Rubrivirga marina: one gene and its partner. Each later gene encodes a partner of the first gene's protein in a complex. Links are inferred from orthologs where the notes say so. Each region holds a gene or a part of one and is shown in the gene's direction. Other genes may lie near its edges. The genes, in order: BSZ37_RS14885 and nuoH.

What was found.
Region 2: the proteins of BSZ37_RS14885 (region 1) and nuoH are in contact, whole or in part, in a cryo-EM structure (PDB 7NYH), measured with the Escherichia coli proteins. The link is inferred for Rubrivirga marina from one-to-one orthologs.

The regions. Positions count from the first base shown.
Region 1 is NZ_MQWD01000001.1:3,512,200-3,520,236, reverse strand. What follows is about bases 5,134-8,037. They hold BSZ37_RS14885 (NADH-quinone oxidoreductase subunit J family protein), read left to right. Parts: upstream 5,134-6,240; coding sequence 6,241-6,834; downstream 6,835-8,037. Other genes in these bases: BSZ37_RS14875 (NADH-quinone oxidoreductase subunit L), read left to right, coding at 7,270-8,037; nuoK (NADH-quinone oxidoreductase subunit NuoK), read left to right, coding at 6,886-7,185; BSZ37_RS14890 (lysylphosphatidylglycerol synthase transmembrane domain-containing protein), read right to left, coding at 5,134-6,025. Also shown: BSZ37_RS14920 (Na+/H+ antiporter NhaC family protein), read left to right, coding at 1-802; BSZ37_RS14915 (hypothetical protein), read left to right, coding at 802-1,269; BSZ37_RS14910 (RluA family pseudouridine synthase), read left to right, coding at 1,305-2,003; BSZ37_RS14905 (YceH family protein), read left to right, coding at 2,114-2,761; BSZ37_RS14900 (helix-hairpin-helix domain-containing protein), read left to right, coding at 3,054-3,722; BSZ37_RS14895 (DUF72 domain-containing protein), read right to left, coding at 3,855-4,913; more of BSZ37_RS14890, read right to left, coding at 4,910-5,133. UniProt on the Escherichia coli protein: NDH-1 shuttles electrons from NADH, via FMN and iron-sulfur (Fe-S) centers, to quinones in the respiratory chain. The immediate electron acceptor for the enzyme in this species is believed to be ubiquinone.
Region 2 is NZ_MQWD01000001.1:317,939-325,944, forward strand. Bases 1,543-4,415 are described here. They hold nuoH (NADH-quinone oxidoreductase subunit NuoH), read left to right. Parts: upstream 1,543-2,384; coding sequence 2,385-3,446; downstream 3,447-4,415. Other genes in these bases: BSZ37_RS01260 (NADH-quinone oxidoreductase subunit G), read left to right, coding at 1,543-2,178; BSZ37_RS01270 (hypothetical protein), read right to left, coding at 3,561-4,067; BSZ37_RS01275 (sensor histidine kinase), read right to left, coding at 4,141-4,415. In the rest of the region: BSZ37_RS01255 (DUF4920 domain-containing protein), read left to right, coding at 1-416; more of BSZ37_RS01260, read left to right, coding at 460-1,542; more of BSZ37_RS01275, read right to left, coding at 4,416-5,430; BSZ37_RS01280 (penicillin-binding protein 1A), read right to left, coding at 5,506-8,006. UniProt on the Escherichia coli protein: NDH-1 shuttles electrons from NADH, via FMN and iron-sulfur (Fe-S) centers, to quinones in the respiratory chain. The immediate electron acceptor for the enzyme in this species is believed to be ubiquinone.

The DNA.
Region 1 (8,037 bases):
CGCGATCCTGCCCGTCCTCGTCCTCGTGTTCGGGGTGATCGTCGGGCTGTGGGTCACAGGGGAGGGCGACACAATCCGCGAGGTCATCGGGAGCGCCGACTCGTACAAGGCGCTGATGTGGTCGTCGCTGGCAGGCGTGCTCACGGCCGTGCTCCTGTCGGTCGGGCAGCGGATCCTGACGCTCGACGAGACGCTCGACTCCTGGTACGAAGGGCTCAAGTCGATGCTCTTCGCCATGATCATCCTCGTCCTCGCGTGGTCGCTCTCGGCGACGACCGACGTGCTCCACACGGGCGACTACCTCGGCACGGCGTTGAGCGCGGCGCTGCCGCCCGGCATCGTCCCGGCCCTCATCTTCGTCCTCGCCGCGCTCACGGCGTTCGCGACCGGCACGTCGTGGGGCACCATGGGCATCCTCATGCCGCTCGTGGTCCAGCTAATGTGGGGCGTCATGGACGCCAACGGCCTCGCCGATCCGGAGCACTTCTACCTCCTCTACTCGGCCGTGTCGTGCGTTCTCGCCGGCGCCGTCTGGGGCGACCACTGCTCGCCGATCTCGGACACGACGATTCTGTCGTCGATGGCCTCGGGCTGCGACCACATCGAGCACGTCCGGACCCAGTTGCCGTACGCGCTCCTCGTGGGCCTCGTGGCGATCGGGCTGGGGACGATCCCGACGGGCTTCGGCTTCCCGTGGTGGCTCTCACTCCTGCTCGGGGCGGGCGTCCTGCTGGCGGTCCTCTGGTTCTTCGGCAAGCCCATCCCGGGGCACACTGAGGAGGTCGAGGTAGACGAGGCGTAGTGCCCGTCACGCCGTTCCACTTCGGTCCGGGGCTGTTGCTGAAGGGCCTCGCCCCGAGCCGGGTGTCGCTGGCGGCGTTCGTGCTGGCCAACGTCGTGATCGACGCGGAGTCGGTCGTGAACCTGCTCGCCGGCCGGTCGCCGGTCCACGCGACGTTTCACACGCTGGCGGGGGCGACGATCGCGGGCGCGGCGTGCGGAGCGCTCGTGGCCTGGGTGGGGAGGAGGAGGGGGGCCGCCTCGGCGGAGTGGCGGGCAGGGCCGGCACTGGTGGGGGGCGTGCTCGGCGGGCTCGGGCAGACCGGGCTCGACGCGATCATGCACTCGGATCTCCGGCCGTTCCTGCCCGTGTCGGCGGCGAACCCGCTGCTCGGAGCGGTCGACCTCGACCTGCTCCACCTCGCGTGCGTCGTGACGGGCGTCGTCGGGTTGGCCGTGCTCGGCATGCGCCAGTGGCGCAGGAGCTAGCGGAACCGCACGGCGTGGGGCGCCGTCGCCGGGGCGTGAACCCGCTCTACCTCGACAATCACCTCCTCGCCGTCTCGAAGCCGCCCGGCCTCCTCACGCAGGCCGACCGGACCGGCGACCCGGACCTCGTCTCGCTCGCCAAGGCGTACCTCAAGGAGCGGTTCGACAAGCCCGGCAACGTGTTCGTCGGCCTCGTCCACCGCCTCGATCGGCCGGCGAGCGGCGTCATGATGCTCGCGCGGACGTCGAAGGCGGCGTCGCGCCTCAGCGACCAGTTCCGCCGCCGCGTCCCGCAAAAGCGGTACCTCGCCGTGGTCGAGGGGGACCCTGGCGACGGCGGGGCGTGGACCGAGCGGGTCGACGCGATCGACAAGGGCGGCGGGGGGAGCGTCGACGTGGTGCCGGTGGGGGAGGGCCAGCGCGCGGCGCTCCGATACCGAACGCTCGCCCGCGACTCCGCTCGGAGCCTCGTCGAGGTGGAGCTCCTCACCGGCCGGAAGCACCAGATCCGCGCCCAACTGGCGGAGCTGGGCGCTCCGATTCTCGGTGATTTCCGTTATGGCAACCAGACTCCGTTCGCTGACGGCCGCGGTGTCGCGCTCCACGCCTACCGGCTGGTCGTCGAGCACCCGACGAAGCGGGAGCCCGTCACGGTCGTCGCCCCTCCGCCAGAGGCGTGGGCCGGCCTGTTCCCCGACGCCGTGGCCGAGACGGCCGGGTCCGCCGAGCCCTGAGCGGGGCCGACCGGGACGCCGCGCTCGGTCTGGCGCCTCGGTTGCATCCCGCGATGGGGAGGAGCACTTTCCGTACCCCGTACCCCGTACCCCGTACCCCGTACCCCTGCATGTCCCGTCCCACCCTCGACCCGATCGAAACGCGCGTGGCCGGCGCGCTCGTCGAGAAGGCCCTCGCCACGCCTGACGCGTACCCGCTCACGCTGAACGCGCTCGTCGCCGCGTGCAACCAGAGATCGTCGCGTGAGCCGGTGACGGACTACGGGGAGCGCGAGGTGAAGGAGGCCGCCGAGCGGCTCATGCGCCGCGGGTTGGCGGGAACGTCGGCTGGGGCGGGGCACCGGGTCGCGAAGTTCCGGCACAACCTCGACCGCTCGCTCGACTTGTCGCGCCGCGAACTGGCGGCTCTGGCCGTGCTGATGCTCCGCGGGCCGCAGACGTCCGGCGAGATCCGCACGCGGACGAGCCGCCTCGTCGACTTCGCCAGCGTGGAGGACGCCGAAGAGGCGCTGTGGATGCTGTCCGACCGCGACGACCCGCTCGTCGTGCGTCTGCCGCGGGAGCCGGGCCAGTCGACGGATCGCTACGCGCACACGCTCTCCGGTGAGGTCGAGGCCGCGGCCACGAGCACTGAGGCCGAAGAGGAGGCGGTTCCGGTCGCGGGCGGGCTGACGTTGGCAGAGCGTGTCGAGGTGCTGGAAGCCGAAGTCGAGCGTCTGCGCGCTGAGATGGACTCGTTCCGCGAGCAGTTCGAGTAGGCCGCTGGGACGACGGTGGACCGCCGGCGTCGGCGTCCCATGCCGCCCCGCCCGCTTTCCCCAACCGCGTGAACCGGACATCGAGTGGTGTACCCGTCTCGCCTCGGCGCCGAGGCGGGCGAGGTCGACTCGCGCTCCGCCGAGCCGTCCGCGGGGCCCCGCCGGGTGCGCTCCGATGGCGGTCGGATCGACCTCGGGGACCCCAGGGATCGCCCCACTCGCACGGGGTCAATCGTGTGACAAACCGGTGGCACTCGGGCTCCCGATCTTGGACCACATTGACTCCAGAGCCATGTCTCCGATCGGACCGACCAACATCGAACTCGCCGAGGCGCTCGACCAGATGGCCGAGGTCCTCGTCCGCCAGGGCGAGCCGAACCCGTACCGCGTGCAGGCCTACCTCCAGGCCGCGGCCATGGTGCGCGACCTCGAGGAGCCCGTCGCGCGGTTGTACGGCGAGGGCGGGCGTGACGCGCTCATGTCGCTGCCCGGCATCGGCGTGAGCCTTGCCCACCACATCGCCCAGTACGTCGAGACCGGACGGATCGGCCTCCGTGACCGCCTCCTCCGTGCCGACGACCCGGCCACGCTCCTCGCCACGCTTCCGGGCGTGAGCGAGCGGCTCGCGCGGCGGCTCGTCGATGAGCTCGGTATCGAGTCGCTCGCCGAACTTGAGCGGGCAGCCCACGATGGCCGTCTCCAAGACCTGGAGGGCATCGGCCCACGGACGACCGAGGCCATCCGGCTCCAGCTCAACTCGATCCTGAACCGCTCGGCCCGCCGCCGTGCGCGCCGGCTCCGTCGGCAGGTCGCTCAGCTCGCCGCCGTCCAGCGCCGCGCCGAGGTCGCCGCCGAGCAGGCCACGGAGGCGCAGGCCGAGGCCGCGGAGCCGACGCCGGACGCGCCTGAGGAGCGGCCCGTCGCGACGATCTACTCGCTCTTCCCGCCCGCCGCCGCCTAGCGGTCGGACCCCGGGTCCCGACTCCGCCTGCCTCGGCGCCCCCGCGCCCGAGGCGGCCGGACCGGTATCTGTCGGGCACTCGCTGCCCGTTCCATATTCCCCCTCGTCGCCCCCGCGAACCGCAGGCGAGCCCTACGCCCCCTTCCGCTCTGCGAAGTCCAGGAACCGGTGGGCGAGCGTCCGGCAGAGGTCGGGCGTGTTGCCCCACGCCCGGTTGTTGCCGACGACGTTGAGCACGACGCCGGCCTCGACGGCCTGGTACATCAGCGCCGTCGCCTCGTCGATCATCCGGTTCGCGTCGCGCGTATCGCTGAGACCAGCGGCCGGACCGTCGAACGGGTAGGCCCGCCGCCAGGACTCGGCGTAGTCCATGTCGCGCGGCTGGACGAGCCGGAGCACGGCCTCGCCCGAGCCTGAGGTGAACCGCTCATTCACGAGCCGCCACTGGTCGATGATCGGAGGGAGCCACTGCCAGTGTGAGAAGCAGAACCCGAGGTCGCGGTTCGCGAGCCACTCGAGGTAGGCGGGCGACAGGAGGTGCGACGAGCGGACCTCGAGGTGGTACGCCGCGTCGTTGGGCACCTCGGCGATAAAGCGGTCCCACTCCGCCACGAACTCGTCGGGGTCCGGGCTCTCGGCCGCCCGCTCGTAGGATTGTTCGAGGATGACACCGGCGAGCTTCACGCCCAGCTTCTTCTGCGCCGGCACGAGGAACTGGTCCGTGAACCCCTTCGGATCGAGGTAGTCGGGATTCTCCACGTAGGCCCAGCGCCCGTCGACCTTCCGCCGGAGCCGGCGGGCGACGTATTGCTGCGGCGCCTTCAGCAAGAACCGCGCGTTGGGCGGCGCGGCGTCCGAGTAGTGCTCCAGCGTGAAGAGCTGGGGCGACGGCTTGCCGGTCGCCTCGACCAGCGGCCGGTAGTACGTGAAGTCGATCTCGAGGACGCCGAAGTGCAGGAAGTAGTCCTCGACCGACGCCACGGGCAGGAGCCGCTCTTCGAAGGCCTGCCCGCCGACCGACTTCTTGCGCGTCGTGACCTCGCCGGCCCACACGTCGCGAGGGTAGACCTGGTCGATCCACGCCGCGTAGCGGTCCGAGGCGGAGCCGAACCGGAGGACCGGGTGGACCTTGCGGAGGTCGAACCGGTCGGCCTCGGCGCGGCGGTCGGGAACGGGGCGGGGGACGCTCACGCGGTCACCGAGGTGGGCCGGGGCGGCGCGTCCGAGGCCTCCCCGAGGTCGGGCACCGGCTGCTCGGGCGGCGTCTCGCCGGCGAGCAGGGCGCGGACGGCACTGCCCGCGACGACGAGGCCGATGGCGAGGACCCCGTAGTAGGCGACCGCCCGCCACGCCAGCAGCGCCGGTCCGCCGTACCCGGGCGGGAGGAGGGGGGCGAGGTACAGGACGTAGAGCGCCTCGATTCCACCCGAGCCTCCGGGCGTCGGCATGGCGAGGCCGGCGAGCCACAGGCCGGCCGTCCGCATCACGAACAGCACGTGCCGGAACTCGCGCCAGAAGCTGAGGGCGACCAGGAACACGATGCCGTATCGCCCGAGCCAGTACATCAGCGTGTAGCCGGCGCCCTTGAGGTAGAACGACAGGGGCTGCCCGCGGAGGACCCTCGCCTGGTGGCGGAGCTTCTTCGTCTCGCGCCGGACGGTCGGCTCGAAGCGCCGGAGCCACTTGAACCTGACGACCCAGTTGGCAAACCGCTCCAGGATCTCGGGCTTGACGAGCGTGGCGTAGGCGAAGAACGCGATGTAGATGAGCATCCCGCCGAGGTAGGCCGCCACGGTCCCGATGCCGGCCGCGCCGAGGGCCGTCGGGAAGACCGGCAGCCAGATCGCCGACACGTACAGGATCACGATGAGCGTCGCGAACCAGAGCTGGTCCATGAGCATCGTGAACAGCATGAGCGCCGTGACCTGGCCGTAGGCCGCGCCGTTCTCCTTGGCGATGAAGAACGCCGCGAACGGGGCGCCCCCCATCGCCGACGGCGTCACGGCCGACATGAAGTCCCACGTGAGCTGGGCCCGGAGCCCGCCCTTCACCGTGAGGGCCCCGCGAGAGACGTGCCGGAGCCGGAGCCCGCCCGCCGTGATCTGCAGGCCGAGCGCGCCGATCGCGCCCAGGAAGATCCACGGGTTGAACGAGGACCGGACGAGCGCGAAGGCCCCGGGCTCCCACGTGGCCCACAGGATGATGCCGACGGCCGTGAGGCTCAGCGCGACCGGGATCACGAGGTCGCGCTTGCGGACGCGCCGCCCGCGAGTCGGAGAGGAGGGGGGAGCCGGGGCGTCCATGCGTGGCGAAGATAGACGGGGCGGAGGCGCGTCCGGTTGCGTCGGCGCGCCCGGGGCGGCCTCAAGGGGGGGCGTGGGCCGGCCGGCGCGGCTCTTCACCGAGAGATCCCGCGGGGATCGCCGCTCGGTTGTCCGCGTCGGAGGAGGGCCGGTATCTTGGCGGCCCCTCACCGGGCGCCCTCTGCCCGGACCCAGGCTCCCTCTCACCCCGACCCGTGGAGACGTTCCTCTTCTTCGTGTTCGCCGTGTTCGCGGTGGCCGGCTCGCTCGGCATGCTCATCTCGCGGAGCCCGGTCGCCAGCGCGCTCTGGATGGTCCAGACGATGCTCGCCATCGCGTGCCTCTACCTCACGCTGAACGCGACGTTCATCGGGGTCGTCCAGATCCTGGTCTACGCCGGGGCCATCATGGTCCTGTTCCTGTTCGTGATCATGCTCCTCAACCTGGAGGAGACGCCGCGGCTGAGCGCCTTCACGTGGCAGCGGGCCGTGGCGTTTGTGGGGGGCGTCGCCGTCCTGGCCCTCCTGCTGACGGCCGTCGCCGAGCAGATCGACGTCTTCCCGACGCCCACCGACGTGCCCGTGGCCGTCGTCGACCCCGTGGATGAGGCCGTCGTCGTCGGGCCGGAGGGCGACGCCGCCGTGATCGACGAGGGCGAGGTCGCCGTCGTGCCCCTCGACCCGACGTCGGTCGAGCAGATCGGCGTCGCGCTCCTGACGCGGCACGCCTTCACGCTCGAGATCGTCGGTGCCCTCCTGCTGGCGGCGACCATCGGCGCCGTCCTCCTCGCCAAGAAGCGCTTCGTCTGACGCGCTGCCCCGGCCGCCTCGGGCGGTCGTTGGCCACCCCGACCGCTCCCCATGGATCTCACCTGGTACCTCTCGCTGAGCGCCGTGCTCTTCACGATCGGCGTGCTCGGCGTGCTCCTCCGGCGGAACGTGATCGTCGTGTTCCTGAGCATCGAGCTCATGCTGAACGCGGTGAACCTCACGCTCGTCGCCTTCAGCCAGGCGTTCGGCGACGTCGACGGCCAGATCCTGGTCTTCTTCGTGATGAGTGTCGCCGCGGCCGAGGCCGCCGTCGGCCTCGCCATCGTGATCGCCATGTTCCGCAACAAGCTCACGATCAACGTCGACGAGCTCCGACTGTTTAGGGGCTAGCGCCCCGGGACTGGCGGCTGGGGACTAGGGACCCCGGCCGCCGCATCCCCACCAGTCCCTAGTCCCCAGTCCCGCGTCCCTCCGATGGAACTCCTCGTCCGGCTCATCCTCCTCCCGCCGATCCTGGTGGCGGCGTTCAACGGGATGATGGGCCTGTTCTCGCCCGCCTACCGGAAGCAGGAGTGGCTGCTCGGCGGGCTGGCGCTGGCCGCCGTCGCCGTCCCGTTCGCGGTGACCTGCATGCTGTTCTTCGGCTTCGAGGGGGCCGAGGTCGTCCGCTACTTCACGTGGATGACGGCCGGCGACCTCCGGGTCGACTTCGCCTACCGGATCGACGAGCTCTCGCTGCTCATGACGATGATCGTCACGGGGGTCGGCTCGCTCATCCACCTGTACTCGATCGGGTACATGCACGGGGACTCCGGGTACTGGCGGTTCTTCGCGTACCTGAACCTGTTCATCTTCGCGATGCTCAACCTGGTGCTCGCGGAGAGCCTGCCGGTCCTGTTCCTCGGGTGGGAGGGCGTCGGGCTGTGCAGCTACCTCCTCATCGGGTTCTGGTACACCGACCTCAAGAACTCGGCGGCGGCCAACAAGGCGTTCATCGTCAACCGCGTGGGCGACTTCGCCTTCCTCCTGGCGATGTTCATCATCTTCAAGACGGTCACGGACGCGACGCAGGGGCCGTTCGGGCTCGACTTCGCGACGCTGCTCCAGCCCGAGACGCTCGCGCTCTTCGCCGGCGGCACCGGGTTCTGGGTGACGGTCCTCCTGCTGATCGGGGCGACCGGTAAGAGCGCGCAGATCCCGCTCTTCGTGTGGCTCCCCGACGCCATGGCTGGCCCGACGCCG
Region 2 (8,006 bases), 3.2 Mb from region 1 along the record:
TGCCCGACGGCGCGGCCCTGTCGCCGGACGAGCTCATCGCCAACCCCGACGCGTACGCCGGCAAGACGGTCGTCGTCGAGGGCGTGGCCCGCGAGGTCTGTCAGATGGCCGGCTGCTGGCTCACGTTCTCGAACGACGCCGGCCAGACCGTCCGCGTCAACGTGCCGCGCGACGAGACCGAGAGCTACGTGTTCACCTTCCCGAAGGACGTCTCCGGGCAGACCGTCCGCGTGGCCGGCACGCTCGAGGTCGAGACGACCTCCGTCGAGGACCAGCGGCACTACGCCGAGGATGGCGGGGCGTCGGAGGACGAGGTCGCCGCGATCACCGAGCCCAAGCAGACGCTCGTCCTAACGGCCCTCGGCGCCGAGCTGGCCGAGGCCGCCGACCGCGCGCCCGGCACCGCGCCCGCCTAAGTCCGCCCCACCGCACGCACTCCGCACGACGCACTCCGCATCCATGCCGCAGGTCATCATCGACGGGAAGGCTCACGAGTTCGAGCCGGGGCAGAAGCTGCTCCAGCTCTGCCTCGACGAGGGCACCGAGATCCCCCACTTCTGCTACCACCCGTCGCTCTCGGTCCCGGCCAACTGCCGCCAGTGCCTCGTGAAGGCCGGCACGCCGATGATGGACCGGGAGACGAAGGAGCCGGTCCTCGACGACGACGGCAACCCCAAGATCAACTACTTCCCGAAGCTGATGCCGAGCTGCGCGCTCGACGTCACCGAGGGGATGGTGGTCCACACCCAGAACGACTCCGAGGAGGTCGCCGCCGCCCAGGCCGACAACCTCGAGATCATGCTGGCGAACCACCCGCTGGACTGCCCGATCTGCGACCAGGCCGGCCAGTGCCCGCTCCAGATCCAGGCCTACAAGTACGGCCCGGAGGGGAGCCGCTTCGAGTTCGAGAAGGTCCACAAGCCGAAGCGCGTCCAGCTCGGGCCCAACGTGGTCCTCGACGCCGAGCGGTGCATCAACTGCACGCGGTGCACGCGCTTCACGGCCGAGATCACCGAGACGCACCAGCTCACGATCATCAACCGGGGCGACAAGAACCACCCGATGACGGCGCCGGGCCAGGTGTTCGACGACGCCTACTCGATGTGCACGGCCGACATCTGCCCCGTCGGCGCGCTGACGGAGGACTACTTCCGGTTCCAGGCGCGCGTCTGGGAGATGGCCCACACCCCGACCGTCTCCGACTTCGGCGGCAAGGGGATCAACGTCGACGTGTGGACCAAGAACAACCAGGTCCTCCGGATCACGCCGCGCGAGAACCTCGACGTCAACGAGTACTGGATGCCCGACGCGGCCCGGCTCGTGTTCAAGACGTACAACGAGGACCGCGCCTCGGGTCCGCAGATCCACGGCCGCCCGACGACGTGGGAGGCCGCGGCGCGGGAGGCCGGCCAGCTCCTCAAGGACGCCGGCTCGAACGTGCTCTTCCTCGGCTCGGCGTACGCGACGGTCGAGGACAACTACCTCCTCCAGCGGCTCGCCGAGGCCGTCGGGGCCGAGGCCCCGCGCTTTATCGACCGCCGCGGCGAGTGGGACGGCGACGACTGGCTCCACTCCTCCGACCCGGCCCCGAACACGGCCGGCTGCGAGCGCCTCGGCCTGCAGCCCGTCGACCCCGCCCTCCTCGCGGGCGCCGTCGCCAGCGCGTCGCTCGTGTACGTGCTCCAGGACGACCCGGTCGCGGCCGGCGTCCTCTCGGCGGCCGACCTCGGCGACACGCCGGTCGTTCTGCATTCGACCCATACGACCAACCAGACCTCGGCGACGGTCACGCTCCCGATCACGATGTCGGTCGAGACGCTCGGCACCTACGTCAACGAGGACGGGCGCGCGCAGCTGCTCCGGCCGGCCAAGATGGTCAAGGCCATGAACCGCTCGCTCCTGATGGCGCTCGGGACCGGCCAGAGCCGGAACGACCGCGTCGGGACGCCCTTCGACCGCTGGCACGACGAGGCCAACCAGGTCGACTGCCTCCCCGGCTGGGCCACGATCCCGCAGGTGGCCAAGGAGGTCGGGTTCGACCTCTCGTACAAGTCGCCTGCGAAGATCATGGACGAGGTCGCCGCGCGGCCGGAGTTCTCGGGCGCCACGCACGGCGCGATGTCGATGCTCGGCGTCCCGCTCGAGACGGCCGACGCGCCGGCCGAGCTCGACGCCTAGCCCCCTCCGCCTCGTCCGCCCGCGGACTCCCCGAGGCGGGGCCCCCCGTTCTTTCTCCCCCGCTGGCGACCGACGCCAGTGGGTCCCTCACCCCTTGCCATCCCGAGCGGGCGCGAAGATCCTTCGTCCTTCCGCTCCCCGGGGTGACACGACCCGGGGAACGCGCGTAGCCTTCCTACGCTCCACGCCCCACGCTCTCCGTTCGAATGGACGCCGCCGCCGCCATCTGGGAAGTGCTCGATCTGCCGATCGTCATCTTCCTGATGCTCAACTTCTTCCTCATCGTCGCCTCGACGCTCGTCTACGCCGAGCGGAAGGTGTCGGCGTTCATCCAGGAGCGGTCCGGACCGAACCGCGTCGGGCCCGGCGGCTTCTTCCAGTCGTTCGCCGACGTGTTCAAGCTGATGTTCAAGGAGAACATCGTGCCGGCGCAGGGGAACGAGTTTATCCACAGCCTGGCCCCGGTCCTGATGGTGGTCATCGCCATGAGCACGGGCGCGCTGATCCCTTGGGCGCGGACGCCCAGCGGCGACCCGCTCGCGATCGCCGACATCAGCGTGAGCCTGCTCGTCGTGCTCGCCATGACGTCGATCTCGGTCTACGGCGTGACGCTGGCCGGGTGGAGCTCGAACTCGAAGTACTCGCTCCTCGGCGGGCTCCGGTCGAGCGCCCAGATGATCTCGTACGAGCTGGCGATGGGCGCGGCGGCCCTCTCAGTCGTGCTCTACTCGGGCAGCCTCAGCCTGTTCGACATCGTCGAGAGCCAGAACCACCTCGGGAGCTTCTTCGGCTGGAACATCTTCCGCAACCCGGTCGGGTTCATCATCTTCAGCGTCTGCGCGCTCGCCGAGACGAACCGGGCACCGTTCGACCTCCCGGAGGCCGAGCAGGAGCTCGTGGGCGGCTACCACACGGAGTACTCGGGGATGAAGTTCGGGATGTTCTTCCTGGCCGAGTACGTCAACCTGTGGATGGCGTCGCTCCTCATCGCGACGCTCTTCATGGGCGGCTATCTGATCCCCGGTGAGGTCTTCCTGATCGAGTGGCTCGGCCTCGGCGGCGCGTTCTTGACGGTCCTGCAGGTGGCGGTCTTCCTGGCGAAGGTCTCGTTCTTCGCCTTCTGCTTCATCTGGATCCGCTGGACGCTCCCGCGCTTCAAGTACAACCAGCTGATGAACCTCGGCTGGAAGTACATGCTGCCGATCTCGATCGCGAACATCCTCGTGATCGCCCTCCTCGTGGCCGGCTACCAGCTGCTCGTCGGCTAGGCCCGCCTCGGCGATCCGTTCGGCGATTCGATCCCGTAGGGGCACACCGCCGGTGTGCCCCTACGGGTTTCTCGACGTCAGGCCAAGGCCCGGGGGCGGACCGAGGCGGCGGGCTCAATCGTCGTCCCAGTCGTCGTCGTCCCAGTCGTCGTCGTCGCGGTCACGGCGCTCCCAGCGGGTGTCGCGGCGGTCCCGATAGCGACGGTCGTCGAAGCGGCGGACGAACTCGCGGTAGGCGTCACGCTGACGGCGCTCGAGGCGGCGCTCGATGGCGCGGTCCGTGTCGTCCCACCACCGCTCGGCCTCGCGGGACGAGGCGCGGTCACGCGGGAAGGGGGACTCGACGTACCGGTCGCGGTCGTAGCGACGCGTGAAGTCGTAGGCCCGGTCTTCGAGGATCCGGCCGATCTCTTGCTCCTGCCGTCGGTCGAGGCGGACGGCCCGGTCGACGTCGCGGAGGTAGCTGTCGACGTCGCGGCGGACGTCCCTGTCGTAGCGGTCGGTCCGGGAGTCGGAGGTGCGGGGGTCCCACCGCTCGACGTCGCGGTAGAGGTCATCGAGGCCGAGGCCGACGCAGCCGGACAGGCTCCCGGCGACGAACATGAAGAGGAGGAGGCGCATGGCAGAGAGGAGGCGTGGTGGGCCCTCCCAAAGCCGCGCCTTCGCCCCCCGAGGTCACACCCGAGCCCCCGCCTCAGCCCGTCGGGAGCGTGACGAGGAACGTCGCACCTTCGCCTTCGACGTCCTCGACCTCCAGCGCCCCGCCGTGCCCCTGCGCTACGACCTCGTGGGCCAGCGAGAGCCCGAGGCCGGTCCCCTCGCCCGTCGGCTTGGTGGTGAAGAACGGCTCGAACACACGGCCGCGCACGGCCTCCGGGAGGCCCGGCCCGTTGTCGGTGACGCGGACCTCGACGGCTCCGTCCGTGCGCCGCGTCGAGACGGTCACGGTCGGCGCGTAGCCGGAGCCCTCCGCCTCGGCGCGCTCGGCGACGGCGTCGAAGGCGTTGTCGAGGAGGTTGATGAGGACGCGGCCGATCTCCTCGGGCACGATGTCGACCTCGGCGCCCTCGGCCGCCAGCTGGCGCCGGACCTCCACCTTCGCGTTCGGCTTTCGGGCTTTCAGGCCGTGCCACGCGAGGTCGGCGTACTCGGCCACGAGGTCGTCGAGCACGACCGTCTGGCGGTTTCCACTGCCGCTCCGCGCGTGCGCCATCATCGCGCGGACGATGGAGTCCGCGCGGCGGCCGTGGCTCTGGATCTTCTCCGCGTTCGTCCGGAGGTCGGCGAGGATCTCGGCCCGCTCCTCGGGGTCGTCCACCTGGTCCAGGTCGCCGACCAGCTCGACCGAGAGGCCGGCGAAGTTGGTCACGAAGTTGAGCGGGTTCTTGATCTCGTGGGCGATGCCGGCCGTGAGCTGTCCGAGGCTGGCCATCTTCTCCTGCTGCACGAGCCGGGCCTGCGCCGCCTTGAGGTCGTCGACGGCGGCGTTCAGCTCGGCCGTCCGCCGCTCGACCTCGGCCTGGAGCTGGCGCGTCCGCGTGTCGAGGAGGTCGTTCATCGTGTCCCGGTCCTCCTGCATCGCGTCGGGGACCGAGAAGTGGAAGTGGGCGAGCATCCACCGCCCCCCTTCGCGGCGGAGCGCGAACGTGAAGCGGGGCCGCTCGACGACCGTCTCGTCGGGGAGCTCGATGGTGACGGCGATCTCGCCGACGGCGACGGCCGCCGTCTCGCTGAGGACGTGGACCGTCGTCCACGGGATGTCGAGCGTGAACGGGTACGACATGCCCGCGTGCTCGCGGACGACCATCTCCCGGAGCTCGCCCGCGTCGGCGTAGTAGTCGCCGGGCCCAGTGCCGTAGCCGGTGAACGACGGGCGGACGGCGCCGAGGAACCGCTCGGTCGCCTCCGGCGACGAGTCCACCCAGTCGTGGAGGAGGGCGTGGATGGCCGCGCGGACGTCGGCCTCGGGATCGGTCTCGGACATGGCCAGGGGGGCGAGGGCCCAGAACCTAGCGCGGGTCGCCGGACTTGGCCCGCCTCGGCGCCGAGGCGGGCGGGGCTACCAGCCGATCCGGCCGTCGGCGTCGGGGACGCGCTCGCGACCCGGGTACCGCGGGTCGGGCTCTGCCGGCGGCGGGGCGACCGGCGCGTCCTCCAGTGGCGTCATCTCGATGCCGGGCGCGTCGTCCAGTTCGTCGGCGAAGACACCGCCGTCCGTGTCGCCGGAGTCCTCGAAGACCTCGACGTCGGCCAGGCCCTCCCGGCGGAGGGCGTCGTCGGCGCCGCGCTCGATCTCGCGCTGGGCGCGCGCCATCGCCCGTTCCTGCGCGCGCTCGACGCGGTCGGACCAGCCGTCGCGCCACCCGTTGCGGCGGATCTCGCGGGCGGCGCCCTCGAGAACCTGACGGGCGGCCTCGCGGAGGAACGGGTCGTCGATCCGGTCGAGCTCGGCCCAGGCGTCGTCCAGCCACTCGGCGTTCTCGGCGAACACGTCGTCGCGGCGGCCGTCGTCACGGCGCGGCGGCCGGTCGTCGATCTCGTCGTAGTCGGGGCCGGGCCGGCCGGGCGTGCGCGGGCCGTAGTCCTCGGGCACGTCGGCGCCCTCGAACCAGTCGCTCGTCGCGTCGCCGACCCAACGCGTGAAGCGGGCCCAGAGCCCCGGCCCCGCGTCGTCGGCCTCTTCGGGCGTCGGGAACGCGAGACCGGTGTCGACGAGATTCGCGCTCTGGAGCGCCCGGTTGAAGTCGCCCACGACGCGAAGCGCGTTGTGGCCGCCCTGGCCCCAGTACGAGCTGCGGAACGTGACGCGGGGGTCGTCGAACCCGACCCAGGCGCCGGTCACGAGGTCGGGCCGCATGAGGAGGAACCAGCCGTCGGCGCCGTCCTGTGTGGTGCCGGTCTTGCCCGCGAGGTCGCCCCGCGCGGCGAACGCCGTGCGGACCTGCGTGCCGGTCCCCTGGTCGATCACGCCGCGCATCATGTCGAGGAGCGCGACGTCGACGTCCGGGTCGAGCGCCCGCTCGGCCTCGGGCTCGAACCGAGCGACCTCGTGGCCGTCGCGGTCCGTGATGTGCGTCACGACGACGGGCGGGTGGCGGACGCCGCCGGCCGCGATCGTGGCGTAGGCCGCCGTCATCTCGAGAAGCGACACGTCGCTCGTGCCGAGCGCCAGCGACGGGACCGCCTCGAGCTCGCTCCGCACGCCGAGGCGCCGGGCCGTCCGCGCGAGGTCCCGCGCGCCGACCTCCTGCACCAGCTGCGCGGCGATCGTGTTCTTCGAGTACACGAGGCCGTCGCGGAGGCTCACCTCCTGCCCCGAGGCCGACCCGCTCGCGTTCGTCGGCTGCCAGACCACGCCGTCGGGCATCTCGATCGAGACGTCGCGGTCCGGGAGCGTGTCGTCGGGGCGGAAGCCCTCTTCGAGGGCGCGGGCGTAGAGGAACGGCTTGAACGTCGAGCCCGGCTGGCGGCGCGCCCGCGCCACGTGGTCGTAGGCCGACCGCTCGAAGTCGCGGCTCCCGATCCACACCTTGACGTGGCCGGTCTCGGGCTCGACGGCCGTCATCGCCACTTCCAGCCGCATCTTGTGCTGGCGGAGCGAGTCCAGGAACGCGCGGTCACCGCGGAGGCGCTCCAGCACGGTGTCCTCGGCCTCGCCCGCGGTGACGGCACGGCGGTAGGCCTCGGTGTCGCGGATAAAGGCGTTGGCGGCGTCGCGGCGGAGCGTCCAGAACCGCTCGAACGGGGCCGTCTGCGAGGCCGCGCGGTAGTACGGCGCCGTCGTCGAGCCGAGGACGGAGGCGGTCGACCGCCCCCACTCCACGTCCGCGACGGTCTGGAGCGCGTCGCCGAACTTCCGGGCCGACTCCTGCGCGGCCTGCTGCATCCGCCAGTCGAGCGTCGTGTGGATCGTGAGGCCGTCGCCGTAGAGGCTGTAGCCATTGTCGTCGGCCCAGTCCTCCAGCCAAACCCGGACGTGCTCGGTAAAGTGCGGCGCGCGGCTCGTCTGCATCGGCTGGCGCTCGAAGCGGAGGCCCATCGGCTCGTCGCGGAGCGCGACCGCCTCCGCCTCGGGGAGGTCGCCGAACCGGACCATCTGCCCGAGGACCACGTTGCGCCGGGCCAGCGCCCGCTCCGGGTTCCGCCGCGGGTTGTACGACGACGTCCCCTTGAGCATCCCGACGAGCGTGGCCGCCTGGAGCCGGTCGAGGTCGTCGGCCGAGGTCGAGAAGTAGGTCCGCGCGGCCATCTCGATGCCGTGCGCGTTGTAGAGGAACGGGACCGTGTTGAGGTATAGCTCGAGGATCTCGTCCTTTGTGTACACCCGCTCTATCTTGAGCGCCGTGATGCCCTCCTTGAGCTTCCGTGTGACGGACGCCGAGTTGCCGATCTCGTCCGGGAAGAGGTTCCGCGCGAGCTGCTGCGTGAGCGTCGAGGCCCCACGGAGCCCACGACCGGTCGCGGCGCCGACGGCCACGGAGCCCCACCCGATCAGGTCGATCCCGCCGTGCGAGCGGAATCGGCGGTCTTCGGTCGCCACGAGCGCGTCGACGACGTGGG